DNA from 3 places in the Yersinia massiliensis genome. Region 3 is predicted to be linked to each of the others. Evidence: predicted binding sites of a transcription regulator. Region 3 holds the regulator's gene; each other region holds the start of a gene.

Region 1 (10,324 bases), 1.8 Mb from region 3:
GAAAATATCTTCCGTGCGCCGCAGTCGTATCCGGTGCAAGCGATGGCGACCATCACGACCCATGACCTGCCGACACTGCGAGGCTATTGGCAAGCGGATGACCTGACATTGGGTAATAAGCTGGGCTTATATCCGGACCAACAGATCTTGAAGCAGCTTTATCTCGATAGAGAGCGGGCGAAGCAAGGGTTGTTGGAAGGGCTGCATCACTATGATTGCGTGCCAAAAAAGGTGGGTCACAAAGCCTCGTTACTTGCGATGAGCCCTGTGCTCAACCGTGGGTTACAACGTTATGTCGCTGACAGTGCCAGTGCATTATTGGGGTTGCAGCCAGAAGATTGGTTGGATATGGCGACACCGGTCAACATTCCTGGCACCAGTGATGAATATCCCAATTGGCGACGTAAGTTAACGGTGACGTTGGAAGAGATGTTTGCTGACGAGCACGTGAATCGGTTATTGAAGGATTTAGATAAGCGCCGCAAGAATGTTTCCGCGGGGTAAGGTTTGAGTGATTCTGAGTGACGATAAGGGGGAGAAATCCCCCTTATGATTATGACAATGTGCGTATAGCTAGCGGAGAGAACAGACAGATCGTAAAGACGCCGTAAAATCGTCCCTGATGGCTCGGGCCGCGCCATCCTTGGCGCGGACGCTTTACTCTTCTGCCTGCCCTCACCGCTCTAGACTGAATCATTGGGATGGTGGCAGTAGTTTTAAGGGGGAGATGTCCCCCTTTATGATGACTGTCGTACCAAGAACGCCAAGTATTAGTAGTAAGAGTGTTCGCCGCGCTGATGCTCGGTCAAATCCCTTACCCCTTTCAATTCTGGGAATTTCTGCAACAACTCTTTCTCGATGCCTTCTTTTAGCGTGACATCGACCATAGAACACCCGTTACAACCACCGCCGAATTGCAAAATAGCCAAGGCGTCAGGAGTGATTTCCATCAAGGTGACACGGCCACCGTGACCCGCCAATTGCGGGTTAATCTGCGATTGCAGGACATACTCAACCCGTTCCATTAGCGGCGCATTGTCATCCACTTTGCGCATTTTGGCGTTCGGGGCTTTCAGGGTGAGCTGCGAACCGAGCTGGTCGGTCACGAAATCGATTTCAGCATCTTCCAAATAAGGTTTGCTCAGCTCATCAATATAAGCTGACAGCTGTTCGAATTTCAGTTCAGTATCTGTGGCTTCAACGGCATCCGGCGGGCAATAAGACACACCGCACTCAGCGGTTGGTGTACCGGGGTTGATAACAAATACACGGATTTGGGTGCCTTCTTCTTGATTTGCCAACAATTTGGCAAAATGAGATTGTGCTGCATCTGTTATTGTGATCATGGCATCTGCTCAATAGTTGACTACGCTTGTCGGCTATAATACGCCCATTGTTAGGGTGACTACAAGGTTCGACAAATACACCAAACCTGCAACGAAGCAATCCCCTCAGCCCATAATAACGTGGCAATCTCATTCAGCGTGCTTCCCGTCGTCACAACATCATCCAGCAGGGCAATGTGTTGGCCTCGAATGGGCGTCACGCAACGAAAGATCCCCTGCAAATTTTGACGCCGTGCTGTGGCGCTGAGTTGTTGCTGAGGAGGCGTTGCACGGACGCGCTGTAAGGTCATATTGCTATAGTGGCAGTTAAGCCAGCGAGCTAATGGCCGCGCTAAGAGGTCTGCTTGATTATAGCCGCGCCGCCAGCAGCGTGAACGGTGTAATGGCACACTGATAATACGATCCGGTTTAATCACCTTGCCATGACGTTTGGCATCGAGCCAACGCAGTAATAATAGGCGTGCCAAAGCCGGAGCCAGTTGGGTGCAGCCACTAAATTTGAGTTGCTTAATCAGCCCCTTTAGCGGAGGCGCGTAATCGCTGACAAAGATAATATTCTCCCAATCGGGTGGTTTATTTAGGCAACGGCCACAAGGAAGTTGAGTGTTAGCGCTGGGTAAGCCGCAGCGTGGGCAGCAAGGCGGTAACTTAGGCAAGTGGCGATTGCAGTAGCAGCAGATGCCGTGGCTAGCGTGGTGGAGGGGTTGGTGGCAGAGCCAGCAGTGGCTGTTAATATGTTCCTCCTTCGTCCTTGACGCCGCAGGGTTGTTGGCTGCACTTACTCGCCCGAATCACTTACTGATGTAAGCTCATCGGGACTTGTTCGTTTGCCGCCTACCTGCAACGCCAATGACTTTGGAGGTTTCTTTCCACCTTCGTCCTTGACGCCGCAGGGTTGTTGGCTGCATTCACTTACCCGAATCACTGACGAGGGTCAGCTCATCGGGCTGCGTTCACTGGCCGCCTACCTGCAACGCCAATGACTTTGGAGGTTTCCTTCCACCTTCGTCCTTGACGCTGTAGGGTTGTTGGCTGCATTCACTGTGCTCATTCCGTTAAGCCATCGGATCAGGCAAGATACCCGACAAGATTAAGGCGACAGGATATTAGCGTATGAAACAACTTTATTGGAACACCTGCGGTGAAGGTGATCGCGATCTTGTGTTGCTGCACGGATGGGGGCTGAATGCCGAAGTCTGGCATTGCGTTATTGATCGACTTGCTCCGCATTTTCGCCTGCACCTTGTGGACCTGCCCGGTTATGGCCGCAGCAAAGATTTTGGTGCGATGTCACTGTCTGATATGGCAGCCATTGTCTTGCAGCAGGCCCCGCAACAAGCGTTGTGGCTGGGGTGGTCAATGGGGGGGCTGGTGGTCAGTCAGATAGCATTAAGTCATCCGGAGCGAGTGGCAGGGTTGATCACCGTTTCTTCCTCACCGTGCTTCACAGCTCATGACGATTGGCCCGGTATCCGCCCTGAAGTGCTAGGAGGCTTCCAGCAGCAGCTCAGTGAAGATTTCCAGCGTACGGTTGAGCGTTTCTTGGCATTACAAACATTAGGGACCGAAAGCGCGCGACAGGATGCCCGCTTATTGAAAGCGGTGGTGTTGCAACACCAGATGCCGGAAGTGTCGGTGCTCACCGGTGGGCTGGAAATTCTGCGTACGACAGATTTGCGCGACGCGCTGGCGACATGTTCTCTGCCATTTTTGCGCATCTACGGGTATCTGGATGGGCTGGTACCACGCAAAGTTGCCTCTTTGCTCGACAGTGAATGGCCGCTCACGCAATCGGTGGTGATGAAGGGCGCGGCACATGCGCCATTTGTGTCCCATCCTGATGATTTTTCTAATTTAATTATTACGTTCGCACAACAAAATCAGCACTAAAACACCGAATGGCCGCTTCGCTGATTGGGCGTTTATCTCGCTTCGTGACAGCCTAACTAGGCAAATGAATGGATTATATTTCGTCAATAAATGGCTAAATATTAATTTTGCTCAATAATTAAGACTGCTTTACTGGAGTAGACCATTCATTTACGAGGTATTTGGCATGAATTTATTGAAAAATTTAACAATAGCTCTGGTGGTATCTGGGATTTCATTTGGCGCGATGGCGGCGGAAGAAATCACCAAAGATGAAGCAGCAAAGTACGAGAAGATTGGCACAATCTCAAGTTCCGGTGAGGCAACATCACCCATGGACGTGAAACAAGAATTATCAAAATTGGCTGATGAGAAGGGGGGTAAATACTATGTGATTACCTCCGAGCGCGAAAAGAAAAAGTTTGATGCCACGGCTGATGTGTATAAATAGTCAATGCAGAGGATGCCCATTAGGGCATCCTGTTCCAGTACTAATGTTGATCTTTTAACTGATACACCACGGTATGGCACTGATTCTTTCCTTCGGGGCAACTTTTGCAACTGCCTGTCAGACACCCACTGTTATCTAACTCAATACGCTCAACCTTGCCCATCGCGGTCAGTCTTTCCAGCATTGCCTCGATCAAAGGTAAAGGCGTTGCCAATTGTTGACTTAACTGAGCCGCCCCCACATGACCACTGAGGGCGATTGCATCGCGTAATTGCAGCAAACTTGCCATAGCCCCTCTTTTTTTCTCGGTAATACATCTGGTTATCGTGATCGGTCAGTGAGCCATGCCTATTCACTCACTAATGGCAGTCATTACCGCTACTTTGGCAACAACTGGCCGGTGTGCTGTTTTGTAATCTCATGGTGACTCGGCTGCGTGCGCGGCGTAGGCCAAATATAATCAGTACATTCACCACAATCACTAAGGCAATAATGGTCAGGCTTTGTTGTGGGTGCTCGCGTATAGTCGCGACCTGATAAAACAGGGTCGCCAGTGAATAAGCCACATTCAGCCCCCAAAGAATCGAGAAGGTCATCCAGCCACGGCTAGTCTCCCGTGCGATAGCCCCCATAACGGAAACACAAGGCACATACAACAGCACGAATATCAGGTAGCTATAGGCCGCAATACTCGAGCCGAATTTACTGCTCATCATGCCCATCGAACCTGCGGCCATTTCACCTTCGCCTTTGCTCGCTTCAATCGGATTCGAGAGCACACTGAGACTAAAGGTCTCTTTTAAGCCCTGCCATGTGGTTTCAGCCGCACCGGCCAGCTCACTCAGTAGGTTGAAGTTCTCAGCATCAAAGGGTTCATTTTTGATTTGCTCTGCGGTGTAGAGCGTATTCAGTGTCCCGACCACCACTTCTTTTGCCATGGCACCGGTCACTAATCCGACGGTTGCCTGCCAGTTATCGCTATGAACGCCCATCGGGGTGAGTAACGGCGTCAGCACCTTACTGACGGAAGCGAGCGCCGAATCGTTGATGCTATCCACCGCTTTGCCACTGAAAGAAAAGCTATTCAACCCGCCGATAAAGATACTGGCGATAACAATGACTTTCCCTGCCCGCAGGACAAAGCCTTTCAGTCGCTGCCACGTTTGTAATAACAAGCTTTTCAGATGAGGTACGTGGTAGACCGGCAGTTCCATCACAAAGGGGGAGGCTTCACCCCGCATTATGGTGTGTTTTAGCACCAATCCAGTGAGGATAGCGACGACGATGCCGAGTAGATAAAGAGAGAAAACGATACTGGCACCGTCTTGACCAAAGAAAGCGGCAGCAAAGACGGCAAAAATCGCCAGCCGCGCCCCACAGGACATAAAAGGCGCCATCATAATGGTGATCAAACGTTCACGTTGTGCATCCAGTGTTCGTGCGCCCATGATGGAAGGTACATTGCAGCCGAAGCCGACAATGAGCGGCACAAAGGATTTACCCGGTAACCCCAGCGCTTGCATTAATCGGTCCATCACAAAAGCAGCGCGGGCCATATAGCCGGAATCTTCCAAGAACGAGAGGAACAGGTACATCATGCCAATTTGTGGAACAAGTGGCAGTACGGTGTTAATCCCGCCTCCGACACCTTGGGCGAGGAAGATAGTGAGCCATTGAGGGAAATGCAGGGTATAACCCACCCATTGCAGCCCTTGAATAAAGATGGCGGCGGAGCCGATATCAAATATGGGCTGCAACGCACCGCCAATATTGATAGCCAAAACAAACATTAAATACATCACAAACAGGAAGATAGGCACACCCAGCCAGCGATTGAGGATGACTTTATCCAGCGCCAGAGTCAGGCGGTTAGGTTCAGCCTGCTGCGAGTTGCCGACGATATCACAGATGCGAGCAATGCTTTGGTAGCGAGCATCGGCAATCACCAGTTCCGGATCTTCGTGCTGGTTTTCTCGCAGATGAAGTCGTGCTTGTTCAACCTGAGAGGGGGCAATGCCTGCGCGGGCCAGGCTGTAAATGTCGCCTTCCAATATTTGCAGGGCCAGCCAGCGGCGTTGCTGAGTGGGCCAAGATTCAGGCATCGCCTGTACCAACTTTTCCACCTCTGCGAGGAGAACGGGGGGGTAGTTAACCAATGCTCTGAAGGTGGCGGGTTGAAGCGCATCGATACAGGTTTTTAATTCGTTAATGCCCTGACCGCGGGTTGATACCAGTGGAATAACTGGGCAGCCTAATTGCTGAGATAACGCAGAGATATCAATATCGATATGCTGGCTTTTGGCGATATCCAACATATTGAGTGCCACGATGCAGGGGATGCCTAACTCGACCAATTGCAGTGTGAGATAGAGATTACGTTCCAGATTCGCGGCATCAATCACGTTGATCAGTAGGTCGGCTTCGCCACTCAGAATATAGTGGCAAGCAATTTGCTCATCCAATGAAGTCTGTTCTGAGATGGTGGTCAGGGAATAAGTCCCCGGTAAGTCAACCAAAGTGACTTGATGCTGCGCGGTAGTGAAATGCCCCTCTTTGCGCTCAACGGTGACCCCTGCCCAGTTCCCCACGCGCTGACGAGCGCCGGTTAATTGGTTGAAAAGCGTGGTTTTACCCGCATTAGGATTGCCGATCAGGCCGATTGTGAGTGCTTTCATGGTCCAACGTAATATCAATAAATTAAGCTGCAGTAAGGCGTTTTCATCCGCCACAAGTCAGAAAAGATAGCGCGATCACTGGGGATTTAGGGCTGAAGGTCCAGTGTGAGCAAATCTAGATCTTTTTTGCGTACCACCAGGCTGACCCGACGGGTTTCTATCTGAATGGGATCGCCTAAAGGCGCAAGGCGAACAACATTAAATGAAGAACCGGGGAGCATACCCAGTGATAATAGTTTCTGCCGATAGGCTGGACTGATCTCAGGTGAGAAACCTACGATTTTATAGGAACGCTGTGGAATAAGATGCATAGGAGCCTCTTGAATTATCGTTTAATTGGCGTACCAGAGTTCAGGGTAAAGTTCAGAGTAATATTAGTCTAAAAACTAATAGATGAGATAATGATAGTAATAATCATTTTCATATTCAACTAAGGCAAAATACTCAAAAGTAAGTATTAGTAACAATTCTACTCTTAGAATGAATGAGTCTGATGTCTATTTCGTGCTTGTTTTACCACCAAATTAGCGTGATCGCAAATGCGAATGATGAGTTAAATCAGTTAACTGAATGTTTCTATCACGGCCTGCTTGTTCTGTAAAATACGCATAAGTAACATAATCGATTCACTATGATTTGAATCAAATAACATTAGTATTTTTATGAGGGGGGTATCTGGCGGCGTAATTAATTATAAATTAATGGTAATTTTTAATTAATTAATAACTTTGTTAAATAGATTGTTAAATTCAATTCCCTCCTATCACGCATCGTATTATTAATATCACCCTAAAATGAATTTGTTATTTTTTGTGTCTGCGACACCCGTGGTGTTTCGAGGTAAAAAATTCCCCAATATCAGATGGGCATCTAATATTGGGGAGTAAGTCAGTTATTCGATAACCGGTTAATCATCCTGACATTAACCACTAGCGCTTTTTAAATGCGGCTGCCAGTGCATCACTCATGGCACTGTTGCCATTTGAGCTACTCTCGGTACGGCCTTTTGCTGGTGGGCGATGATTTGACTCATTATTACCACGTGGCCGGTTTGCACCACGGTTGTCATTTTGAGTTGTGGTGCGGTTCTCACCACCACGACGTGAACCACTTTCACCCGGCTGCTCATCAAGGCGCATGGTCAGCGCAATACGCTTACGCTGTAAATCAACTTCCATGACTTTCACTTTGACGATGTCACCGGCTTTCACCACTTTATGCGGATCATCGACAAACTTATCTGCTAGAGATGAGATATGGACCAAGCCGTCCTGATGCACGCCGATATCGACAAAGGCACCAAAGTTGGTCACGTTAGTGACGGAACCTTCGAGGATCATACCCAGTGTCAGATCTTCCATCGTTTCAACGCCTTCGGCAAAGGTCGCTGTTTTAAACTCAGGGCGCGGATCTCGGCCTGGCTTTTCCAATTCGCGCAGAATATCGGTAACGGTCGGCACACCAAAACGCTCAGTGGTGAAATCGCGAGCGTTAAGGTTACGCAGTGCCGATGAATTCCCCATTAAATCCTGCAACGCTTGCTCGGTTGCGGCCAAAATGCGCTCGACCACGGGATAGGCTTCTGGATGCACGGTTGAAGCATCCAGCGGGTTATCGCCATGATTGATACGTAAAAAGCCCGCGCACTGCTCAAAGGCTTTTGGCCCCAAGCGGCTGACTTTCAGTAATTGCTCGCGGTTATGGAAGCGGCCATTCTCATCACGCCAGTTCACGATATTTTGCGCCATCATGCGGGTCAAACCGGCGACGCGCGTCAGTAATGGCACAGATGCGGTATTTAAATCCACCCCGACGGCGTTCACACAGTCCTCAACGACGACATCCAGCTTTTTCGCCAGTTGGCTTTGGCTGACATCGTGCTGGTACTGACCGACACCGATAGATTTTGGATCGATTTTAACCAGTTCTGCCAATGGGTCTTGTAAGCGACGAGCAATCGAGACCGCGCCACGGATTGAGACATCCAGATCGGGGAATTCCAATGCTGCCAGTTCAGATGCGGAATAAACCGATGCACCTGCTTCACTGACGATCACTTTTTGTGCGATGACGGCCGGATACTGCTGTTGCAGCTCAGTGAAGAAACGCTCGGTTTCCCGTGATGCAGTACCGTTACCGATAGCCACCAATTCCACCTGATGCTTGATGCACAGAGCGGCGACGGTGGCAGCCGCTTTGGCGGCTTGCCCAGTGTGAGGATAGATGGTGTCATAGGCGACCAGTTTGCCGGTAGCATCTACCACGGCCACTTTCACGCCGGTACGTAACCCTGGATCCAGGCCCATTGTTGCACGCATACCCGCAGGAGCCGCCATCAGCAAATCTTGCATATTACGGGCAAATACATTGATGGCTTCATCTTCTGCCCGCTCGCGCAGGGTACTCATCAATTCGGTTTCCAGATGCATCAGCACCTTGATACGCCAAGTCCAGTTAACCACGGCTTTACGCCAAGCATCGGCTGGGGCGTTATTTAATCGCAAATCCAGATGATTGATGATGATTTGTTCACCCTGACTCTCGCGAGGGGGTTCATCAAACTGAGGATCAGGGTTGAGCGCGAGTTGCAACACGCCTTCATTGCGGCCACGGAACATCGCCAATGCACGGTGAGAAGGAATTTGAGCGATAGGCTCGTGGTGATCAAAGTAATCGCGGAATTTAGCGCCTTCCTGCTCTTTGCCTTCCACCACTTTTGCCACTAGATGTGCTTGTTTCCACAGATATTGGCGCACTTTTGCCAGCAGGGTAGCATCTTCAGCAATGCGCTCCATCAAGATGTAACGTGCGCCATCCAGTGCGGCTTTGGTGTCTGCGACACCTTTCTCCGCGTCAATATAAGCCAGCGCAACCTGTTCAGGGTCTTGTTGCGGGTCTTGCCATAAGCTGTCCGCCAATGGCTCCAGACCGGCTTCAATCGCAATTTGCCCACGGGTGCGGCGCTTTGGTTTATAAGGAAGATAAAGGTCTTCCAACTCAGTCTTACTCATTGTGCCGTTGATGGCACCCGCAAGTTGATCAGTGAGTTTGCCCTGATCCTCGATGGATTTAAGAATGGTTTGGCGGCGGTCTTCGAGTTCACGCAGATAACCCAAACGGCTTTCCAACTGGCGCAATTGGGTATCATCCAACCCGCCGGTAACTTCCTTACGGTACCGCGCAATAAATGGCACGGTATTACCTTCATCTAGCAGGCTAATCGCGGAACTGACTTGCTCCGGTCGGGCCTGTATTTCGCTTGCAATAATGCGGCTCAGTTGTTCATTCATAAGTCTGATATCAGTTCAGTAGTGAATAGGGGAAATGGCAGAGGATAGTTATACGGATTGCCCAGATAAAATGCCAGTCGAGCGGTCATCGAGCTTGAGCTAACGTGAACTTATCGGTAGAAACTTAGGGTATAGTAATGGTCTCTGTGCCAAAGGGATAATTGGATAATTTTATGGCTAAAAGTAACTATATTACCCGTGAAGGCTGGCAAGCCCTGGATCGTGAGCTGCATTATCTGTGGCGAGAAGAGCGGCCAGTGGTCACACAAGCGGTATCCGAAGCTGCTGCCATGGGTGACCGTTCGGAAAATGCCGAATATATCTATGGTAAAAAGCGGCTACGTGAAATTGATCGCCGAGTGCGCTTTTTGACGAAGCGCCTTGAGGTGCTGAAAGTGGTCGATCCCGATCCCCGTCAAGAAGGTAAAGTCTTTTTTGGTGCGTGGGTGCGGGTAGAGAATGAAGCTGAAGAACAGCGTATCTTCCGTTTGGTCGGGCCGGATGAGTTCGATCCCGCCAAAAAATGGATTTCTATCGATTCGCCCGTTGCGCGCGCATTGATTGGTAAACAGGTGGATGATGAAGTCACCGTTCAAACACCCAATGGCGAGGCGACTTACTGGATTTTAGAGATTCGCTATCGCCCATTCGACGAAAGTGTTGATAATTAGGCACAACAATAAGCTTTGTAAC
Region 2 (10,324 bases), 1.6 Mb from region 3:
TTCGCTGGCAACTACCGCAAACCCCCGGCCTTGTTCGCCAGCCCGCGCGGCTTCAACTGCGGCGTTCAGCGCCAGAATATTGGTCTGGAATGCAATACTGTTAATCACGGTCGTAATTTCAGAAATGCGTTTGGAGCTACCGGAAATATCGTTCATGGTGCGCACAACGTCATTCACCACCTTGCCACCTTGTTGCGCAGTCTGTGATGCCTCTGTTGCTAACTGATTGGCGTGGTGAGCATTATCGGCATTCTGCTTAACAGTGGCGTTCAACTGCTCCATGCTGGCAGCGGTTTCTTCAACGGCAGCGGCTTGTTCTTCAGTACGGGAGGACAAATCAGTATTCCCCGCCGCAATTTCGCCAGAGGCATGAGAAACCTGACTCACACCAATGCGGATGTCATCGATCATGGTGCGCAAGTTTTCATTCATTCGGGCCACCGCATTCATCAACAGACCCAATTCATCAGTCCGATTTGACGTGGTCGCAGCCGTTAAATCGCCGGTAGCGATACGTTCTGCCATGGCCAGCGTGGTGCGTAGTGGCACGGTAATCTGGCGAGTCATCCACCATGAAATCAGCAAACCAAACAGTAAAGCGGCAATGGCTGTCAGGGTTAACTGCAATTGCGCGTTATCAATTTCATCGTGGGTGCCTTGCAGCTCTTGGGTGAACAGATACGTTGCCAGCCGATTCAACTCATTGGCGTTAGCTTCCATCACTTTCCCGGTTTCCAGCTCTTGCTGATAAGCCGGTAAATAGGCCAACACGTTATCTTTGTAGGTGCTGAGGCTCGTTATCACCGGCGCTAATATTTTTTGCTGCTCAGCGGATAACACAGGCATAAACGCATTTGCGGCACTGTTAGCAATATTGATTGATGTCAGAAGCGATGATTCCGATTCTTTATTGCGATCCAGCAATAAGCCACGCGCGTTGTAGCGCACGGTCATCAGTTTCTGATTCATCTCAGCCAGCAGGATTTGCGTGTTGGTATCAGCACCTTCATTAAGCAGGCTTTGCTGTAACTCATTAAGGTTTTTCTGGGTTTCAGAGATATTCCAGCTTTTGCGCACATCGTCTTTATGCGCCACAGCGTTAACAAAATTACGCTGCTGTTGCAGGTATTCATCGACCACATCAGTAATGCTGCTGATGGTCTTACGGTTAAATTCCGACCAGCTAAGTTTTTCACTCTGAACGAGAAGGTCTTTTATATTGTTGATGTGCTGTGAGTTTTCGCCGATATACTTTAGATCATAAGTACGTTCATAGAGTGCACGATTATATTTTGCCTGATTGGCTTCATTATTAATTTTGTAGCTCAGGTCGACTTTGTAAGCATGCTCTTCGATGACGAAAAAGTGATAAGCAGTTGTGCCCGCGATAAGCCCAACCAGCAACAACATCAGGAAAAAGCTTAATCCCAGCTTCTTACCGACTTTCACGTTTTCAAAGTGACTAAAAACTCTGCTCAATGCTGCCATGTTCTTCTCCATTATGCGGTGTCTTTGCTGCAAATTAGTCAGCGTAGGTGAACGGGGGAGGTCTAATTATTAGAAGAGTTGAGAGGTGGGTTGGACGTGGGATCATCTTGGCAAGAGTATTATCCCTAACGTTTTTATGGCTTCATTTCCAGACTCTAGTCCAGATATTCATGCCATAAATACCCATATCCCTCTTGAACAAACTATCGGCAGGCTTTGGTTAAACTTTAACAATAAAAAATGCCAGCAAGAGTCACCTTGCTGGCATTGATTTAATCCCGACTCCCCGCCGTTAAAGGCATGGGAAGAATACGGGTGATATTATTTAGCTTGAGCGAAACGCGCTGCGGCTTCGTCCCAGTTAACCACGTTCCAGAATGCTTTGATGTAGTCTGGGCGACGGTTTTGGAATTTCAGGTAGTAAGCGTGTTCCCACACATCCAGACCGATGATTGGGAAGCCAGATGCGCCAGCAACTGCCTCACCCATCAATGGGCTATCTTGGTTAGCCGTAGAAACGACTGCCAGCTTGCCGTCAGCTTTCAGTACCAGCCACGCCCAGCCTGAGCCGAAACGGGTTGCTGCTGCTTGTTCAAATGTTGCTTTGAAATCATCAACAGATTTGAAGTCACGCTCGATAGCGGCTTTCAGGTCACCTGTCAGGGTAGTACCCAGTTTCAGACCTTTCCAGAACAGGCTGTGGTTAGCATGGCCACCCGCGTTGTTGCGCATAAAGGTGCGCTTTTCTGCAGGAACTTTATCCAAGTCTTGAATCAGTTCTTCAACACTCAGTTTTGCCAGCTCAGGGAAGCTCTCCAACACCGTGTTTGCATTGTTAACATAGGTCTGGTGGTGTTTGGTGTGATGGATTTCCATCGTCTGCTTATCGAAATGGGGTTCTAAAGCATCATAAGCATAAGGCAGGGATGGCAGTGAGTAACTCATAATCATCGTCTCCGTAGGTGTAGGGCGGCGCAAAAAAAGTAAGCACCGCGTAAGCATTCGGATCATTATAGTTAATTAAATGATATTGAAAATGATTATCAATGCCGTACTAATTATGTGGTCTTTCTATTCCATAATACGCTGTGGATGAGTATAGACCGTTGCTCTGCCGGGCTTACTGAAGCCGACCAACGTCAAATTGCAGCGTTCGGCGACCTCAACAGCGAGGGTGGTAGCAGCGGAAACGGCAAATAAAATCTCTGCGCCGCACATAGCGGTTTTCTGCACCATCTCGTAGCTGGCTCGGCTGGATACCAGCACCGCGCCTTGTTGCCACGGCTGTTTAGCACGTATGCCCAGCAATTTATCTAACGCGACATGGCGACCCACATCTTCGCAGCCGCCCAATAACTCACCCTGAGGATTAATCCATGCTGCGGCATGAGTACACCCAGTCAGTTGACCCACCGTTTGTACCTGCTTGAGCTGTGCAAGGGCGCTATCCAATTGATTCAGATTAAAGGTTTGCGTGAAGGGAAGTGGCGTGATGGGGCGGAAGATATCATCCAGTTGCTCTATGCCGCAGACACCACAGCCCGTGCGCCCTGCCATCGCTCGACGGCGTTCTTTTAATCCAGCGAATCGGCGGCTTGATAATTCAATGTTAATTTCTATGCCATTGCAGCCACGGGTGGCATCAATCGCATAGATTTCATGTGGGGTTTGGATAATCCCTTCTGATAGAGAAAATCCCAGCGCGAAAGCCTCCAAATCTTTGGGTGTCGCCATCATCACAACATGGGAAATGCCATTGTAGACCAGCGCTACCGGCACTTCTTCTGCCAGCCAATCCAATTGCGGCTGTGCCATTTGGTGGCGCTGTAGCACGTTAAGTTGTTTTGCACCGCAGATTTCGCTAGCGATGTCATTTCCTGAAGGTTTGATCTGGCTCACTATGCGGTCCTGAAAGTTATAACCCATAATCACAATGTGGTAACATTCACATTAAGAATCGTGTGGCTATATATCGCTATTTAAAGATATGTATCCCACACGGCAAAGCGTGATATCGCGTAAGCGATTTTAGCGCTTCCTATTTCGTTGAGGGAAGCGTGAATTCCAAATTGGTTAATAGCAACTCTATACCCCATCGATTTCAGGATGCAGGACGGCGGCAAACAAGAAAATCTCGATGAACTTGCCTCGGTAAGTGATCGGGATGAACGAGTAAGCCCACCCGCCTGCCACTTGAAAGTTGAAGGGTAAAACAATGTGACGATGAATGAAGGAGAGACCCATGCAGGTCAGCAGAAGGCAGTTCTTTAAGATCTGCGCTGGCGGTATGGCAGGAACCACGGTTGCGGCACTCGGCTTTGCGCCGGCAGTGGCGCTGGCGGAAACGCGCAATTACAAATTGCTGCGCGCCCGTGAAACGCGAAATACCTGCACATATTGCTCTGTCGGTTGTGGGCTGTTGATGTATAGCCTCGGCGACGGCGCGAAAAACGCCAAAGAAAGTATTTTCCACATTGAAGGGGACCCGGATCATCCGGTCAACCGTGGCGCACTTTGCCCGAAAGGTGCGGGGCTGGTGGATTTCATCCACAGTGAAGGCCGCCTGAAATACCCTGAATACCGCGCGCCAGGTTCTGACAAATGGCAGCGAATCACTTGGGATGATGCATTTGACCGCATTGCCAAGCTGATGAAAGAAGACCGGGACGCTAACTTCATTAAGACCAACGATGCTGGCGTGACCGTCAACCGTTGGCTGAGTACCGGTATGCTGTGTGCGTCAGCATCCAGTAACGAAACGGGTTATCTGACCCAGAAATTTAGTCGCGCTCTCGGCATGCTTGCCGTAGACAACCAAGCGCGTGTCTGACACGGACCAACGGTAGCAAGTCTTGCTCCAACATTTGGTCGCGGTGCGATGACCAACCACTGGGTTGACATTAAGAACGCGAATTTAGTTATCGTCATGGGCGGTAATGCGGCAGAAGCGCATCCGGTGGGTTTCCGCTGGGCGATGGAAGCCAAGATCCACAACAATGCTAAGCTGCTGGTGATAGACCCGCGCTTTACCCGAACTGCTTCGGTGGCTGACTTCTATACGCCAATCCGTTCCGGTTCCGATATCGCGTTCCTGTCCGGCGTATTGTTGTACCTGATGACCCACGAAAAAATTAACCGTGAATACGTTGAAGCCTATACCAACGCCAGCTTACTGGTGCGGGAAGACTATACCTTCGAAGACGGTTTATTCAGCGGTTATGACGCCGATGCGCGCAAATACGACAAAACCAGCTGGAATTATCAGTTGGACGAGAACGGCTTTGCCAAACGAGACGTCACCCTGCAAGACCCTCGCTGTGTATGGAACCTGCTCAAAGAGCACGTCAGCCGTTATACGCCTGATGTGGTCTCCAGCATCTGTGGTACGCCGAAAGAGGACTTCTTGCAGGTTTGCGAATACCTCGCTGAAACCAGCGCACCCAATAAAACCGCTACGTTCCTGTATGCCTTAGGCTGGACACAGCACTCCATCGGCGCACAGAACATCCGCACCATGGCCATGATTCAGCTGTTGTTGGGCAATATGGGGATGGCAGGCGGCGGCATTAACGCCTTGCGCGGCCACTCCAATATTCAGGGGTTAACTGACCTTGGCCTGCTGTCACAAAGCTTGCCGGGATACCTGAACCTGCCGTCAGAAAAACAGCCGGATATTGAGACTTACCTGAAGGCGAATACGCCGAAAACCCTGTTACCGGGGCAGGTGAACTATTGGGGTAATTACCCGAAATTCTTCGTCAGTCTGATGAAGAGTTTCTATGGTGATAACGCCCAGAAGGAAAACGGTTGGGGTTACGACTGGTTGCCGAAGTGGGATAAAGGCTACGACGTCTTGCAGTATTTCGAAATGATGTCGCAGGGCAAAGTGAATGGCTATATCTGCCAAGGCTTTAACCCGTTGGCCTCGTTCCCGAACAAAAACAAAGTGGCGGCTTCCCTGTCGAAACTGAAGTTCCTGATAACGATTGATCCGCTCAATACGGAAACCGCGAACTTCTGGCAAAACCACGGCGAATTTAACGATGTCGATCCATCGAAAATTCAAACGGAAGTGTTCCGCTTGCCATCCAGCTGCTTTGCAGAAGAGAACGGCTCTATCGTTAACTCCAGTCGCTGGCTGCAATGGCACTGGAAAGGCGCAGATGCCCCAGGGCAAGCGCTGAACGATGGTGCCATTCTGGCGGGTATCTTTAGCCGCCTGCGCGAGATGTACCGCCGCGAAGGGGGTGCAGTGCCAGAACAAGTGCTCAATATGACTTGGGATTACCTGACACCGGATAACCCAGAGCCAGAAGAAGTGGCGATGGAGAGCAATGGTCGCGCGCTGGCTGATATCACCGATGCTGATGGCAAAGTGCTGGTCAAGAAAGGCGAACAGCTGAGTACCTTCGCACACCTGCGTGATGACGGCACCACCGCGAGTGGTTGCTGGATCTTTGCCGGTAGCTGGACGCCAGCCGGTAATCAGATGGCACGCCGTGATAACGCCGATCCATCAGGCTTAGGCAACACGCTAGGTTGGGCATGGGCATGGCCACTTAACCGCCGCATTCTGTACAACCGTGCGTCTGCTGACCCACAAGGTAAACCTTGGGATCCGAAACGCACGCTGTTGGAGTGGGACGGTGCCAAGTGGACCGGCATTGATATCCCTGACTACAGCGCAGCCGCGCCAGACAGTGATGTGGGGCCGTTTATCATGCAGCCTGAAGGGATGGGCCGCCTGTTTGCCATCGACAAAATGGCGGAAGGGCCGTTCCCTGAGCACTACGAGCCATTCGAAACGCCGCTGGGAACTAACCCGCTGCACCCGAATGTGGTTTCCAACCCGGCCGCTCGCGTCTTTAAAGACGATTTGGCCGCGATGGGATCGCATGAGCAATTCCCGTATGTCGGTACGACGTATCGCTTGACCGAGCATTTCCATTACTGGACCAAGCATGCGTTGCTCAATGCCATCGCTCAGCCGGAACAGTTTATCGAAATTGGCGAAAAACTGGCGGCGAAGAAAGGCATCAAGCAGGGCGATACCGTGAAAGTCAGCTCTAACCGTGGCTATATCAAAGCCAAGGCAGTCGTGACTAAGCGTATTCGCACGCTGAATGTCCACGGACAGGAAGTGGACACCATCGGTATCCCGATTCACTGGGGCTTCGAGGGTGTGGCGAGAAAAGGCTTCCTGGCTAACACACTGACGCCGTTTGTCGGTGATGCCAATACGCAGACGCCAGAGTTCAAGGCGTTCTTGGTCAACGTGGAAAAGGTGTAACGGAGAGAACCTATGTCACTGCAAACACAAGACATTATCCGGCGCTCCGGCACCAACTCCCTTACGCCGCCGCCACAGGATCGTAACCATCAAGAAGAGGTGGCGAAGCTTATCGACGTCACCACCTGTATCGGCTGTAAAGCCTGTCAGGTGGCCTGTTCGGAGTGGAACGATATCCGTGATGAAGTGGGTCATAACGTCGGGGTGTACGATAACCCCGCCGATTTGACCGCGAAATCATGGACGGTCATGCGTTTCTCTGAAGTTGAAGACGAAGAGAGCGGCAAGCTGGAGTGGCTCATCCGTAAGGATGGCTGCATGCACTGTGCTGATCCGGGCTGCCTGAAGGCATGCCCGTCGGAAGGGGCTATCATTCAATATGCGAATGGCATCGTCGATTTCCAATCAGAACATTGTATTGGTTGTGGCTACTGCATCGCCGGTTGCCCGTTCGATGTGCCGCGCATGAACAAAGACGACAATCGGGTGTACAAATGTACCCTGTGCGTCGACCGTGTGGGTGTGGGCCAAGAACCTGCTTGCGTGAAGACCTGCCCGACGGGCGCGATTCACTTTGGCACCAAAGAGTCGATGAAAGAAGTGGCGGCTGGCCGAGTCGAAGAACTGAAAACGCGTGGCTTTGAAAACGCAGGGTTATATGACCCTGCGGGCGTGGGTGGTACGCACGTGATGTATGTCCTGCATCATGCGGATAAGCCTCAGCTCTATCATGGCTTGCCAGAAAACCCAACCATTAGCCCAACTGTCACCTTCTGGAAGGGCATCTGGAAACCGCTGGCAGCGGTCGGCTTTGCTGCCACCTTTGCCGCCAGTATCTTCCACTACGTGGGAGTCGGTCCGAATCGGGTTGAGGAAGAAGAAGAGGACGAAGGCGATAAGCCAGACGCCACACCTTCTGACACGACCGACAAGGCACCAGAGCAGACCACCGCGGAGCATGCTGACGACGGGGAGACACGCAAATGAAAAAAGAAAAACGGATCCAGCGCTACAGTGCGCCGGAGCGTATCAACCACTGGATCGTCGCCTTCTGCTTTATGTTGGCAGCGATCAGTGGACTGGGGTTCTTCTTCCCGTCATTTAACTGGCTGATGAATATTTTTGGTACGCCACAATTGGCGCGCATCCTTCACCCCTTCACGGGGGTGATTATGTTCGCCGCGTTCCTCATCATGTTTTTCCGCTACTGGAAACACAACCTGATTAACAGGGAAGATCTGGAGTGGGCTAAAAATATCCATAAAATCGCCATGAATGAGGAAGTCGGCGACACGGGGCGCTATAATTTTGGGCAGAAATGCGTCTTCTGGGCTGCTATTATCAGTCTGGTACTGCTGCTGCTCAGTGGCGTAGTGATTTGGCGGCCTTACTTTGCGCCTTCATTCCCGATCCCGCTGATTCGTCTGGCGCTGTTGGTGCATTCGCTGGCGGCGGTGGGCTTGATTCTCGTGATTATGGTGCATATTTACGCGGCCCTGTGGGTGAAGGGCACCATTACTGCGATGGTGGAAGGTTGGGTACCAGCGGCATGGGCGAAAAAACATCATCCTCGCTGGTATCGTGAGGTGAATGCCAAACGGCAACTTCAGAAAAAACAGGAAGAGAAACCCTGATGAGTATTCGCATTGTCCCTAAAGATCAACTGGGCAAACAAAGCGAAAGAGGTACGACGGCGGGGAATATCCCGCCGTTACTTTTCGCGAATTTAAAAAGCCTGTATACCCGGCGCACCGAACGTTTACAGCAGCTCGCGTTGGATAATCCGCTGTCTGATTATCTGGATTTCGCGGCGAAAATTACCCAAGCACAGCAAAAAGCGTTGTATGACTATCCGTTAGTGTTGGACATGAAAGCTGAGCTGGAACAATCGGCGGCCAGCGGTAAACCGCCACTGGATGTCAGCGTCTTTCCACGTACGGAACATTGGCGCACGCTGCTGTCCGCGTTGATTGCTGAGCTGCGCCCCGATGCCCCTGATCATATTCTGGCGGTGCTGGATAATCTGGAAAAAGCGTCAGTCAATGAGCTGGAACTTTATGCCGATGCGCTGCTAAATCGCGAATTTGGCCAGATCGGCAGCGAAAAAGCGCCATTTATCTGGGCCGCGTTGTCCTTGTACTGGGCGCAGATGGCGAGCCAAATCCCCGGCAAAGCCCGCGCGGAATATGGCGAGCATCGTCAGTTTTGCCCCGTGTGCGGCAGCATTCCGGTGTCCAGTGTGGTCCATATCGGCACGAATAATGGCTTGCGTTATTTGCACTGTAATTTGTGTGAAAGCGAGTGGCACGTGGTGCGGATTAAGTGCAGCAACTGCGAAGAAACGCGGGATTTGAACTATTGGTCGCTAGACAGCGAACAGGCTGCCGTGAAAGCAGAAAGCTGCGGCGATTGCGGGACTTACCTGAAAATTTTGTATCAGGAAAAAGACCCGTTGGTCGAAGCTGTGGCGGACGATCTGGCCTCGCTCATCCTTGACGCTAAAATGGAAGGCGAAGGTTTTGCGCGCAGCAGTATCAATCCATTCTTGTTTCCCGGAGAATAACCGATTCTCCCGACTTGGCGACCGGCGTGATGATGAGCACTGAACCGCACACTCTTTACCGACAGTTACCGGCCATTGACTGGCTGTTACGGGAGCCAGAAATGGCTCCTTTGCTTGATGAGTATGGCCCCGCGTTGTTGACCGAGACTTTGCGCCAGATGCAAAGCGAAGCCCGTGAATACATCAGCCAGTTCCATTCTCTGGCGGATTGGTGCACAGATTGGCCAACCGCGCTGCGCCAACGATTGAACCAACGTCAACCCGCGTTAAAACCCGTCTTTAACCTCTCTGGTACCGTGCTGCACACTAATTTGGGTCGTGCGGCGCTGGCCGAATCCGCCATTACGGCAGTAAATGATGCTATGCGCGGTGCAATCACATTGGAATATTCCCTGAGTGGCGCGAGTCGTGGTCATCGCGATCGGGCAGTGGCGAATTTACTTTGCGAGCTAACCGGCGCGGAAGATGCCTGCATCGTCAATAACAATGCGGCAGCGGTCTTTTTGATGCTCACGGTCATGGCGGCAGGTAAGCAGGTTGTCGTCTCGCGTGGTGAACTGGTGGAGATTGGCGGTGCGTTTCGTATCCCTGATGTGATGCGCCAAGCAGGCTGTGAGCTGGTTGAGGTTGGCACCACCAATCGCACGCACCTCAAAGATTACCGTCAGGCTATCAATGAACACACTGGCCTACTGATGAAAGTGCATACCAGTAATTACCGTATCGAAGGCTTCACCGCCGCCGTTGCCGAGCAGCAGTTGGCGGCACTAGGGCAGGAGTTTGCCATCCCGACCGCGACAGATCTCGGCAGTGGTTCGCTGGTGGACATGACCCGTTATGGTTTACCGGCAGAAACGATGCCGCAGCAATTGATTGCGGCCGGTGTCGATCTCGTCACCTTCTCGGGTGATAAATTGCTGGGTGGGCCGCAAGCGGGGATTATTCTCGGTAAAAAACAGTGGATTGAGCGCTTACAGCAGCAT
Region 3 (10,324 bases):
AACTGAGCAACATTAATCAAATCGCTTTGCTGAGCCGCTTGCCCAGCACGAGGGTGGTTAGCCACAATCACTACTCCCTATATACCCGTTATCTTTCGAAGTGCAGAATATGTTAGCCGCAATCATTCACAGCCCGTCTGTATTTTGAAATCTATCAAGTATAGTTTCAACGAAATTAGATAGTTCCACACACTTTATCAGCCAAATCTTGTGGGAACTGCATAGCCAACATGATGTGTTGCACCATGCTGCGTTTACGCTCGGTATTGGTATTGGTGATTACCCAGTATGGTGTACCAGGAACATGTTTGGGTTTGGTATGCGTCCCATTTTGCAATAATGTTTGCTGATCACCGGCAAAATAAACCCGAGTACGGCCATGTAATGATTCTGTCGCCTCAGAAAATGCCTGAGCATCTAGGGTATAGAGTGTTGATAGCACTAGCATAAAGCGGTTAACCGCTCGGCTTTGCTCGGCATACTCATCGGACAGCAGTAATTCGCGCACAGCACGAACCCGATCCCGTGGTGCTGGTGCGACCGCCACTTTCACCCCATCATGGCTAGCTGTTGAGCTAACAACCGGCTGGCCCGCAGTAAACTTCAGCATACGTCGCAAAATATCAGACGCGCTCTCACCAATGTGTTGCGTGTGACTGGCAATATAGCGATAAAGCTCTTCGTCGAGTTCAATAGTTTTCATCATTATCCAGTACAGTTTTCAACTTTCTTATGCATATCGGGGGATTATAAAGTTAAAGCACGCTGACGAGTACCTTTATCATGGCTTTAGCGGGATAATAATCCGTACCTCCCACCGTCACTCAAGACTCTACCTGTTCTGCCCAATATCGATCTGATAAAACATCGCTTGATAAATCATGATCTGATAAACAGTGACCTGATAAAACGCCTGCGCAGCATACCTTCGCTTAATCATGATACCCTAACCAGAATATCTCTTAGCATGAACTTCGCCATGAAATTAAACTTCCGCTTACAAAACGCACTTTCTTCCACGCCATCGTTGCCCATTATTTTGATCCATGGATTATTTGGTAACTTAGATAATCTGGGAGTCCTAGCCCGCGATCTACAAAAAGACCATAACGTGATCGCGGTTGATTTGCGCGACCACGGCTTATCGCCCCGTTCTCCACAAGTGAATTACGCGGATATGGCGCAAGACCTGCTGGAATTAATGGATCAGCTCGCGATAGAGAAAGCCGTTATTATCGGCCATTCGATGGGGGGGAAAGTGGCCATGGCATTGACAGCCATTGCCCCAGACCGCATTGAGAAAGTGGTCGCGATTGATGTGGCCCCAGTTAATTATCAAGTACGCCGCCATGACCAAATATTTACAGCGCTCAATGCGGTCAGTGCTGCTGGGGTGACCCAGCGGCAGGAAGCGGCTCAATTGATGCGCGAATCCATCAAAGAAGAAGGTGTGATTCAATTCTTGCTGAAGTCATTCCAAAACGGCGAATGGCGCTTTAATGTGCCAGCACTGTGGGACCAATACGAGAATATTGTCGGCTGGCAGCCCATTCCTCCTTGGCCCCACCCTATCTTGTTTATTCGTGGTGAGTTATCACCCTATATTCAGGACGCACATCGCGATGAAATTGCCCGCCAGTTCCCACAAGCTCGTGCCCATGTCGTCTCTGGCACCGGTCATTGGGTGCATGCTGAAAAACCGGATTCAGTCTTACGGGCTATCCATCGCTTCATAGATGAAGACCTGACAAGTACGAAAACGAGCTGAATAAAAAAAACACAGCTCGCCACTGTTGTTGATTAAAAAGTATACCCTGGGGAAAAGAAATGTATTTCCTGTGGAAAAATTGTGCAAAAAAGAACGAATTAGCCCAATCTAACCGCAGTAAAGCATTGTCGTTGCTCGGTTGGCTGGGGTATTATGGCGCGCTATAAATTTGCTGCGCCGTTTGGTAGCAAATGCAAATTCAGGCTGTTGCTTCATACCCGATTAATGGGCAATTGGCGTTGCCGCCAGTGAGCGAGTCCCGCAAACATCGCAACAACGTCTAATGAGTGGGGCATCAATCTGAAACGTGTAAACCGAATCATCTGGAAAGGCTATATGACGCTTTCTGATGTCAATCCCTTGTAGTACCGCTACCTATGGCAAAAGAACAAACGGACCGCACAACGCTGGATCTGTTCGCAGATGAACGTCGCCCTGGGCGCCCAAAAACCAACCCATTATCTCGTGATGAACAGCTTAGAATTAATAAGCGAAATCAACTACAGCGCGATAAAGTACGTGGCTTACGCCGCGTGGAATTGAAGATTAATGCTGACGCCGTCGATGTGCTCAACAGCCTTGCTGAGCAGCGTAACATCAGCCGCAGTGAACTGATTGAACAAATGTTGCTTGCTCAATTAGCCCACGATCAAGACAGATTTTAATCCTCTCGGTGACCACGATGGCGTGGCGTAATCCTTTACGCCACGCCGCCATTTATTGTTCCCTTACCTATTGAACCCCAATGTATTTAACCCAATCTATGCCCACACAGTTGAAGCCATAGAGGCGTTCGCGGTTCTCCCTCACTCCCGCCCCTAAAGCACCAACGGTATTTGGCTGCTGTTTGACTAGAACGTTTCCCAGTTGGCATTACTGTCCACTTTAGCGGCGACAGGGGCGACTTTTAGCGGATTCGTTCTCACTTTAACCACCGTGTTTGCCCGCTCATCATCTGAGCGCAATTTAAATACCGCGACAGCACGGTTTAATTGCGTCGCCTGTTCTTCCAATGAGGCTGCAGCACGAGACGCTTCTTGCACCAACGCGGCATTTTGCTGGGTCACGCTATCCATTTCAGCGACCGCCTGCCCGACTTGGCTGATACCTTTACTTTGTTCATCAGAAGCCGAAGCAATCTCACCCATTAAATCAGTGACATTCGTGATAGCGCGGACAATTTCATCCATGGTCGTGCCAGCACTCTCCACCAATGCCGAACCGCTTTTGACTCGGTTTACGGACTCGGTGATTAAGCCATCGATCTCTTTCGCCGCTTGCGCACTGCGCTGCGCGAGGTTACGCACTTCACTGGCAACCACCGCAAAACCACGCCCTTGCTCACCCGCTCTGGCGGCTTCAACCGCCGCGTTCAACGCCAAAATATTGGTTTGGAAAGCAATACTGTTAATCACCGTTGTGATATCCGCAATTTTGCGCGAACTGGCCGAGATATCATCCATGGTGTGAATGACATCAGCCACCAGCGCACCGCCTTTTTTCGCCGTGGTGGAGGCATTCGCCGCCAGTTGGCTAGCATGATGTGCATTATCCGCATTGTGTTTCACTGTGGCGGTTAACTGCTCCATACTGGCGGCTGTCTCTTCCAGCGCAGCGGCCTGCTGTTCGGTGCGAGAGGATAAATCAGTATTGCCGGCAGAGATTTCAGCCGCACCATGATAAATCCCATCAGTACTGCTACGAATAGCCTCAACGGTATTGACCAAACTGGTTTGCACATCACGTAATAGTGGGAAAAGCTGTCCAACACAGTTGCGACCAAAATCAGCAATAGGCTGCCCTAACTGACCGGAGGCAATAACCCGAAAATGCTCACGAATATCATCCAGCGGGCGGACTAAATTCACTAATAAATAGCGGTCGGTCGCCAGTAAAATCACTAAACCAGCCACCAAGGCAGAGATAAGCGTGATGCTGCTGATTTTTGTGAGCTGCGAGAATTGCTCTTTTGCGACGCCAATGGCTTGCGAGGCTGCCTGATTAAAATTCTCGGCAACGGTGCCATATTGGCGGCTCAATGCGGGGACTGTTTTTTTCGCTAACTCTTGATAAGCAGCTGTATTGTTATCCATCGCAGCTTGATAAAGCGGTGTCACCCCCTGATCAATCAATCCGCTCCATCCCTCGATCACCCCTGTGACTAACGCAGGATCAATCTGCGCATGATCGATGGCTTTAAATTCTGCGAGTTTCTTCTTCAAATTCTCTAAGGCGACATTCGACGATTTAAGTTCTTTGTCCGCGTCCGCCATGTTGCCACTTTGGCGATAATCGACCGAACGCGCCAAACGCGTCACCATACGGAAATATTGATCTGTCCCCTGATTGACTAAATTCATGTTTTCAACCAAGACACTGTTCGCATTAGACGATTGTGTCAGTTGGTTCAGTGACAGCAGCGTATAGGCAGAGACGCCGCCCCAAAGCAGGCAAAAGGCGCCAAGCACCCAAAGTAACGCTGCTCTGATAGTAATATTTTTTAAAAACTGCATGTTCGTTCCCCTTATAAATCGGATGATGACCGATAGAGACTCTGGTGTAATTTGATGACCGAAAAGCAATAAAGGACGTTCCATACAGCTAACGACAACTCCTTCCCCGGCAAATTTTTAACTGCCGGTTTCCCCTGGCACCGCAATTTGCAACCTTTCGGTTACATAACGGTTATCGGCAAGAGGGTTATAAGATTGAGCAACTCACAAAAATTTAATATCGCATGAACTTGATACTGGTCTGACAGAGTTTTCTGGCATTATGCCGCCCTATGAAATGTGTTATATTATTCGGCATAAACCGCGATAATCTGCATAACTAATTGAATTTATAAGGTATTAAGTTATATGGCAACTGTAGGCATTTTCTTTGGCAGCGATACTGGCAATACCGAAAACATTGCCAAGATGATCCAAAAGCAACTGGGCAAAGAGGTTGCTGAGGTTCATGACATTGCCAAAAGCAGCAAAGAAGACTTAGAAGCCTTCGATATCCTGCTGATCGGTATCCCAACTTGGTATTACGGCGAAGCACAGTGTGACTGGGATGATTTCTTCCCGACACTGGAAGAGATCGATTTCAACGGTAAGCTGGTTGCCTTGTTTGGTTGTGGCGATCAGGAAGACTATGCTGAGTATTTCTGTGATGCGATGGGGACAGTCCGTGACATCATCGAACCACGAGGCGCAGCGATTGTCGGCCACTGGCCAACGGCAGGCTACCACTTTGAAGCCTCTAAAGGCTTGGCTGATGACGATCACTTTATTGGTTTGGCTATCGATGAAGATCGTCAACCGGAGCTGACAAACGAACGTGTTGATGCTTGGGTTAAACAAATCAGTGAAGAGATGAATTTGTCAGAAATCACGGGTTAATTCGCCCTCACGGAAACGCATTGGCATGTGTCACATCGCCTAGCGTTTCCGTTGTCTTTCATCCCTTTCTCACCGCTCTGTTAAGTCACCCACAAATCCGCATCATCATTCATGAGAAATAAAAATTTACCGCTACAAATTTGTAACGTTATCCGTTGCGTATATAGTCTAAAATGATGCTATATCCCCATTCATCAATACACTGCATGATTAATCTTACAAAGTGTGCAATTATATCTTTGTTAACAACCACGGTTTTCATTTGGGGCTAGCAGTTCTATAATGAGACGCAATTGTAATTATTGCGCCACGGATGTCATAGGCTGAACAGCCTTAATTTGAATCGATAGTAACAGGACTGAATCCGCATGACTGACAACAACAAAGCCTTAAAAAACGCTGGCCTTAAAGTAACACTGCCCCGGCTGAAGATTCTGGAAGTGTTGCAAGATCCGGCATGCCATCATGTCAGCGCGGAAGATCTTTATAAAAAGCTGATTGATATCGGTGAGGAAATTGGTCTGGCGACGGTTTACCGCGTATTGAACCAGTTTGATGATGCCGGTATTGTGACCCGCCACAATTTCGAGGGTGGCAAATCAGTCTTTGAATTGACGCAGCAGCACCATCACGATCATCTGATTTGCTTGGATTGTGGCAAAGTGATCGAGTTTAGTAATGAAGCGATTGAAACACTTCAGCGTGAAATTTCTAAACAACACGGTATTAAGCTCACCAATCACAGTCTGTATTTGTACGGCCACTGTGAAACCGGCGATTGCCGTGAAAATGAGTCTGCGCACGATAAAAGATAACATCATGTTATCGCGTTGATCTTAATAAAGATTTTAAGCACTGAATGATATTAAGTTTATTTCACTCAGATAGCGTTAGTGAATGAGTGGGTTAACATAACCCTCAGCAAAATGGCCACCTTTCCCGAACGGTTACCTAGATTAATCTTGGTCGGGATTCAGGTGGTCATTCTTATTTATACCCCTTCCCTCTTTCTCTTTCGTGACCTCTTCGTTGCCGGTTTTGTCTTCTCGCACTGCATTATCATCATGTACTATTTTGCGGGCCAGCTCATTTTTGACAAAAAAAACCCCGGCAAGCCGGGGAAAAAACCATCAACTCAACTTCACTTAAATTTGCTTACCGCAAAATCTGGCAAATAACCATTAACAGTAGACACAGCATTTTGAAACCAATGATCAGGCTTTAACCGGCTCGGCACGACTACTACGCTTGCCATCTGAGCTGGTTGAACGGATCAGCACATCACCGCTGACTTTTGGTTGCACCTTGGCATCATACTGTTGCCAATGTTGGCCACCATCCGTTGAATACTCGATATTCAAACCTGGCAAGGAGATATTTGCCTCCAGTTGACCCGCCACGACTCGCGCACCCGGAACAGGTAAGCGATAAGCGATACCTGCTTTGTCCAGTTTCGCCAATTCACGTTGCCCCATGATATTAGCGAAACGCTGCCAATCGGCGCTCAATGCCTTGGTGTCGACATGATGTGTTTCGCCGCCGATATACTCACGGCCTGCTTGATAATCTTGCTCCCATGGCGCACGGTGCCAAGCACGCTCCGCCAGCGGCAGAACGCGTGGGAAGATCATGTATTCCATTTGCTCATCAGTGCGAACGGTTTCGTTCCATGACTGACCGGAAATGCCGTGTACACCAGGCCAAGGTTTATCACTTTTCGCGCTAAAGTGATTACCATCGCGATCGACAGAGGTTTCGGCATTTTGCGGCATGTTATTTGGCGCAAAACTGAACACTTTAGCTTCATCACTAAAACGGGTCGCCCAGTAGTAACCACGCTCATTGGGGTTAACTTCGTATGGCATATCGAAGTAGACATAATCAGGGTTAGACGCCACCACTTCGTAGCCTTTGTTGGCCCAATCATTGATCGCGTCCGCACCGCCCCAGAACAAGGTGTCCCAGAAGTTGACGCCGACACGCTTGGTCGCAAAGTCTTTCGCGTCTTTGGCATCTTTCAAGCCATCCTGCCACGCTTGCATTCTTTCAATGCCATGGGCGTTCACCAGTTTGCTCACTTCAATGGCGAAGTGGCTGGATAGATGCTCGACGTCCTGGATCTTGCCTTGTTTGACCATGTCCTGACAGACCTGCGATTTGGCCCATGGCTTATCTTCAACACTCTTATCAATAATGCCTTTACCGGGTTCAATAGGACCGTTTTTATCCTGGAAACCCGCACCCAATCGGATATTTTTTGCCTCATCGCCACCGAAGTGCCAAGTCGTTAATGGCATACCCGCTTCTTTATGCATCTGAGCCATTTCACCGATCACTTTATCGACGAAGCGCTTAGATGAATCCAGACAGGGATTTAAGTAGCTTTTGCGCTCATAGAACTGAACCGAGGTCGTGTTGGAGTCATCGGTAGGGTCGAGTAGACGGAACTCGTTCGCCTCTTTCTCTTTCCCTTGTTTCATCAAATTGTTGTAGCGGGCTTCCATGGAAACCACGGCGGCGCGGGCATGGGCGGGCATGTCGATTTCTGGAATAACATCAATTTGGCGCGCTTTCGCGTACTTCAGGATGTCAATGTAATCAGCGCGGGTGAAATGACCGCTCCCCAAATTGTTGCTATCTGGGCCTGAACCCAATTGCGGCAATAAACAGGTGTTTTCAGTTAAATCATGGCAACGCTTGCTGCCCACTTCCGTCAGTTCCGGTAGACCGGGGATCTCGATACGCCAGCCTTCATCATCGCTTAGATGGAAGTGGAACTTATTCAGTTTGTAAGCCGCCATTTGATCCAGCAAACGCAACACCGCATCTTTGGTTTTAAAATTACGGCCAACATCAAGGAACACACCACGGTAGTCAAAACGTGGTGCATCCTTTGCGTCCAACGTGGCAATTTTCTGGCTACCATCGGTCGGCACTAAAGAAAGGATCGATTGCAGGCCATAAAATACGCCTGTGGGATCAAAACCAATGACCTGAGCACCTTTCTCACCAATTTTCAGTTCATAAGCACCAGAAACCGCTAAGTCACCTTTAAACTTCGCCGGTTGAATAGACGTTTTTATCGGGAAACCCGCCGCATTCGGCTTCAAGCCGAGCAACTCGAAACGCTGCTGTACAACTTCGGCAGCCGGTTGAGGTAATGCACTCAGATCCAGTGCAACGCCTTGGCTCAGGTTCACATCTTGCGGATACACTTTTACGTCCATCGGCGTGGGAATGATCTGTCCACGCAAGTTAGCCGCCGTTAATGTTTTCACTGCCTCGTTTTTCACGAAACGTGATTCTGGCGTCATCAGTACGTTGTTGTCGTCTTTGGTTCGTTTCCACTGATCGCCCGTGAACTGAGTCAGATACTCGTTGATATCTTCCGTATCCGTGCTTTTCAAGACTTTGGGTTTCGCATCGCCCGATGTGGCATACCAGCGCGGCATAAAGTCAGTGGCAAACAGTTGCCAGTATTCACCCGTTATCGGGATTTCAACCGCTTGATTGGCAGGAAAACCGGCAAACTTTGCCGTAGGTTCGATTTTATGCAGATCGCCAGTCAGGTGCGTAATGCGGAACTGATCGTTATCTACCGCCAGAATTTGGCGAATGCTGTGGAAATAAATAGCCCAATCTTGGCCTTTGATCTCATCCCCGGTGTTGGTCAGCGTAATCAAGACTTTATTGCACGATGCCCAATCGGCCCCCAGCTTGGCACAATCAACCCCGTTTTCGCCCGCTCGGTTATCCAAAATTTTATAGTTAACTTTTAACGTACTGAGTTGATCAACAAGCTGTTGTGGCGTGGTATCCGCCAGCGCAGAGCCCATCAAGCCAAAGGTCGCGGTTATCGCCGCCAACGTACTTAATTTGAATTTATTCATCACTAACCTCATCCGTAATTAATAATTCAGCCAGAGCCACTACTGGAAGTATTACTGCTGGCTGAATTATTGTTAGCTTAATTATTGGCGCGAATTTCTTGCCATAGTTTTCCACACTGCGCGTCATACGCCTGACCATTACCGGTATGTGCGGCGTCAATGCAACGCTGATAATCCAATACCCGAACAGTCTCTTTATCAGTAAACGCCTGATGCGCTTTTTCTTGCTTCAACACATTCAATACGGCTTTGCAGGGAATCAATCTCTCCGGCGAGCCTTCGCTAGCATTGATACAAGCGCTGTAAGCTTGCTTCAGTTTTGTATCTTCTGGTTGAACTGGGGTTTGGGGTGCACAGGCACTCAATCCCAACACAGCAGCAATAATAAAAAGCGTTTTTTTCATGACACATGCTCCATTATGGCCCCAGCGCGGCCGCTGGGGATGGCAATCAGAAGATGGTAAATGGTGCAATTACGATGAATTTAACGTCTTTTTCATCTTGGAACACGTTGCCGAAACCGCCACCATAGCTTGGGATATTGGTGTGATTGTCGTACATGGTGTAATGCAGTTTGAATAAGGTGCCTTTTGCCCGACCTTCTTGCAGGGTATAGAGAATGTCAAAGTTCCATGCAGACTCTTTCAGGCGTGTGTTTTGGTCAAATTTAGGGTTAGAGCTCGGTTTTGCATCCCAACCATAGGCATAAGATGTCCCGACTGACCAACCAGCTAAATTCCAGTTTTTCAGGTCATACATCACGCCACCAAACAGCGCTTTCTCGCCGTTAGCGTTGAAGTCAGAACGGGAATCCCACCAAACATCCAAACGGCCATTCGAAGTCGCATAACCTGGCGTCATACGTTGCAGGAAGTAGCCTTGATTACCTTCAGCTTTGGCCCAAGTACCTTCTAAGCGCAAATCAAATGGCCCAGTGGTGTAACCCAATGTCAGCGCTTGCAACCACGCTAAACCGTCATAGACGTCGTTAATATTGCTAGCGCCGCCGTCGACTTTATCTTTCGCACCATAGAACTGGTAAGAAGTACGCAGATCGTTACCTGCGACAGGGAAGGCATAAGACGCTTTGGCAAAATACTGATCCATGTAGTCTTTGGCTTGACCAAATGCGGCTTCCATGACCAATTTGTTTTTGAAGTCGTACTTAGCCCCGATGGAGTGCAAGTAACTGATGCCAGTCAAGCCATCTGCCTGACGGAAGTTGTACATATTTTGATACCAAGGCGCTTTATATTCATCAGTCCACATGTAAGACA

What was found. The regulator Fur, encoded in region 3, represses iron uptake genes when iron is present. The targets are predictions, from matches to a motif close to ATAATAATGAGAACNACTATCAA.
Region 1: a site for Fur is predicted at 6,743-6,765, ahead of feoA (ferrous iron transporter A). Genes of this name have one in related genera too.
Region 2: a site for Fur is predicted at 2,513-2,535, ahead of sodA (superoxide dismutase [Mn]). Genes of this name have one in related genera too.

Annotation. Positions count from the first base shown of each region.
Region 1 is NZ_CP028487.1:185,986-196,309, forward strand. It holds gene malQ (4-alpha-glucanotransferase) at 1-504, shown strand, start outside; gene nfuA (Fe-S biogenesis protein NfuA) at 771-1,346, opposite strand; gene gntX (DNA utilization protein GntX) at 1,406-2,080, opposite strand; gene bioH (pimeloyl-ACP methyl ester esterase BioH) at 2,460-3,236, shown strand; gene DA391_RS00780 (YdgH/BhsA/McbA-like domain containing protein) at 3,403-3,666, shown strand; gene DA391_RS00785 (FeoC-like transcriptional regulator) at 3,707-3,955, opposite strand; gene feoB (Fe(2+) transporter permease subunit FeoB) at 4,026-6,341, opposite strand; gene feoA (ferrous iron transporter A) at 6,428-6,652, opposite strand; gene DA391_RS00800 (Tex family protein) at 7,271-9,631, opposite strand; gene greB (transcription elongation factor GreB) at 9,805-10,302, shown strand.
Region 2 is NZ_CP028487.1:36,214-46,537, reverse strand. It holds gene DA391_RS00195 (methyl-accepting chemotaxis protein) at 1-1,488, opposite strand, end outside; gene sodA (superoxide dismutase [Mn]) at 1,810-2,433, opposite strand; gene fdhD (formate dehydrogenase accessory sulfurtransferase FdhD) at 2,560-3,414, opposite strand; gene fdnG (formate dehydrogenase-N subunit alpha) at 3,731-6,778, shown strand; gene fdxH (formate dehydrogenase subunit beta) at 6,791-7,765, shown strand; gene fdoI (formate dehydrogenase cytochrome b556 subunit) at 7,762-8,412, shown strand; gene fdhE (formate dehydrogenase accessory protein FdhE) at 8,412-9,341, shown strand; gene selA (L-seryl-tRNA(Sec) selenium transferase) at 9,374-10,324, shown strand, end outside.
Region 3 is NZ_CP028487.1:3,385,405-3,395,728, forward strand. It holds gene pgm (phosphoglucomutase (alpha-D-glucose-1,6-bisphosphate-dependent)) at 1-65, opposite strand, end outside; gene seqA (replication initiation negative regulator SeqA) at 176-703, opposite strand; gene ybfF (esterase) at 980-1,768, shown strand; gene ybfE (LexA regulated protein) at 2,146-2,433, shown strand; gene DA391_RS15735 (methyl-accepting chemotaxis protein) at 2,620-4,281, opposite strand; gene fldA (flavodoxin FldA) at 4,630-5,157, shown strand; gene fur (ferric iron uptake transcriptional regulator) at 5,526-5,972, shown strand; gene DA391_RS15750 (hypothetical protein) at 6,051-6,335, shown strand; gene DA391_RS15755 (beta-N-acetylhexosaminidase) at 6,372-9,047, opposite strand; gene chiQ (ChiQ/YbfN family lipoprotein) at 9,125-9,451, opposite strand; gene chiP (chitoporin ChiP) at 9,498-10,324, opposite strand, start outside.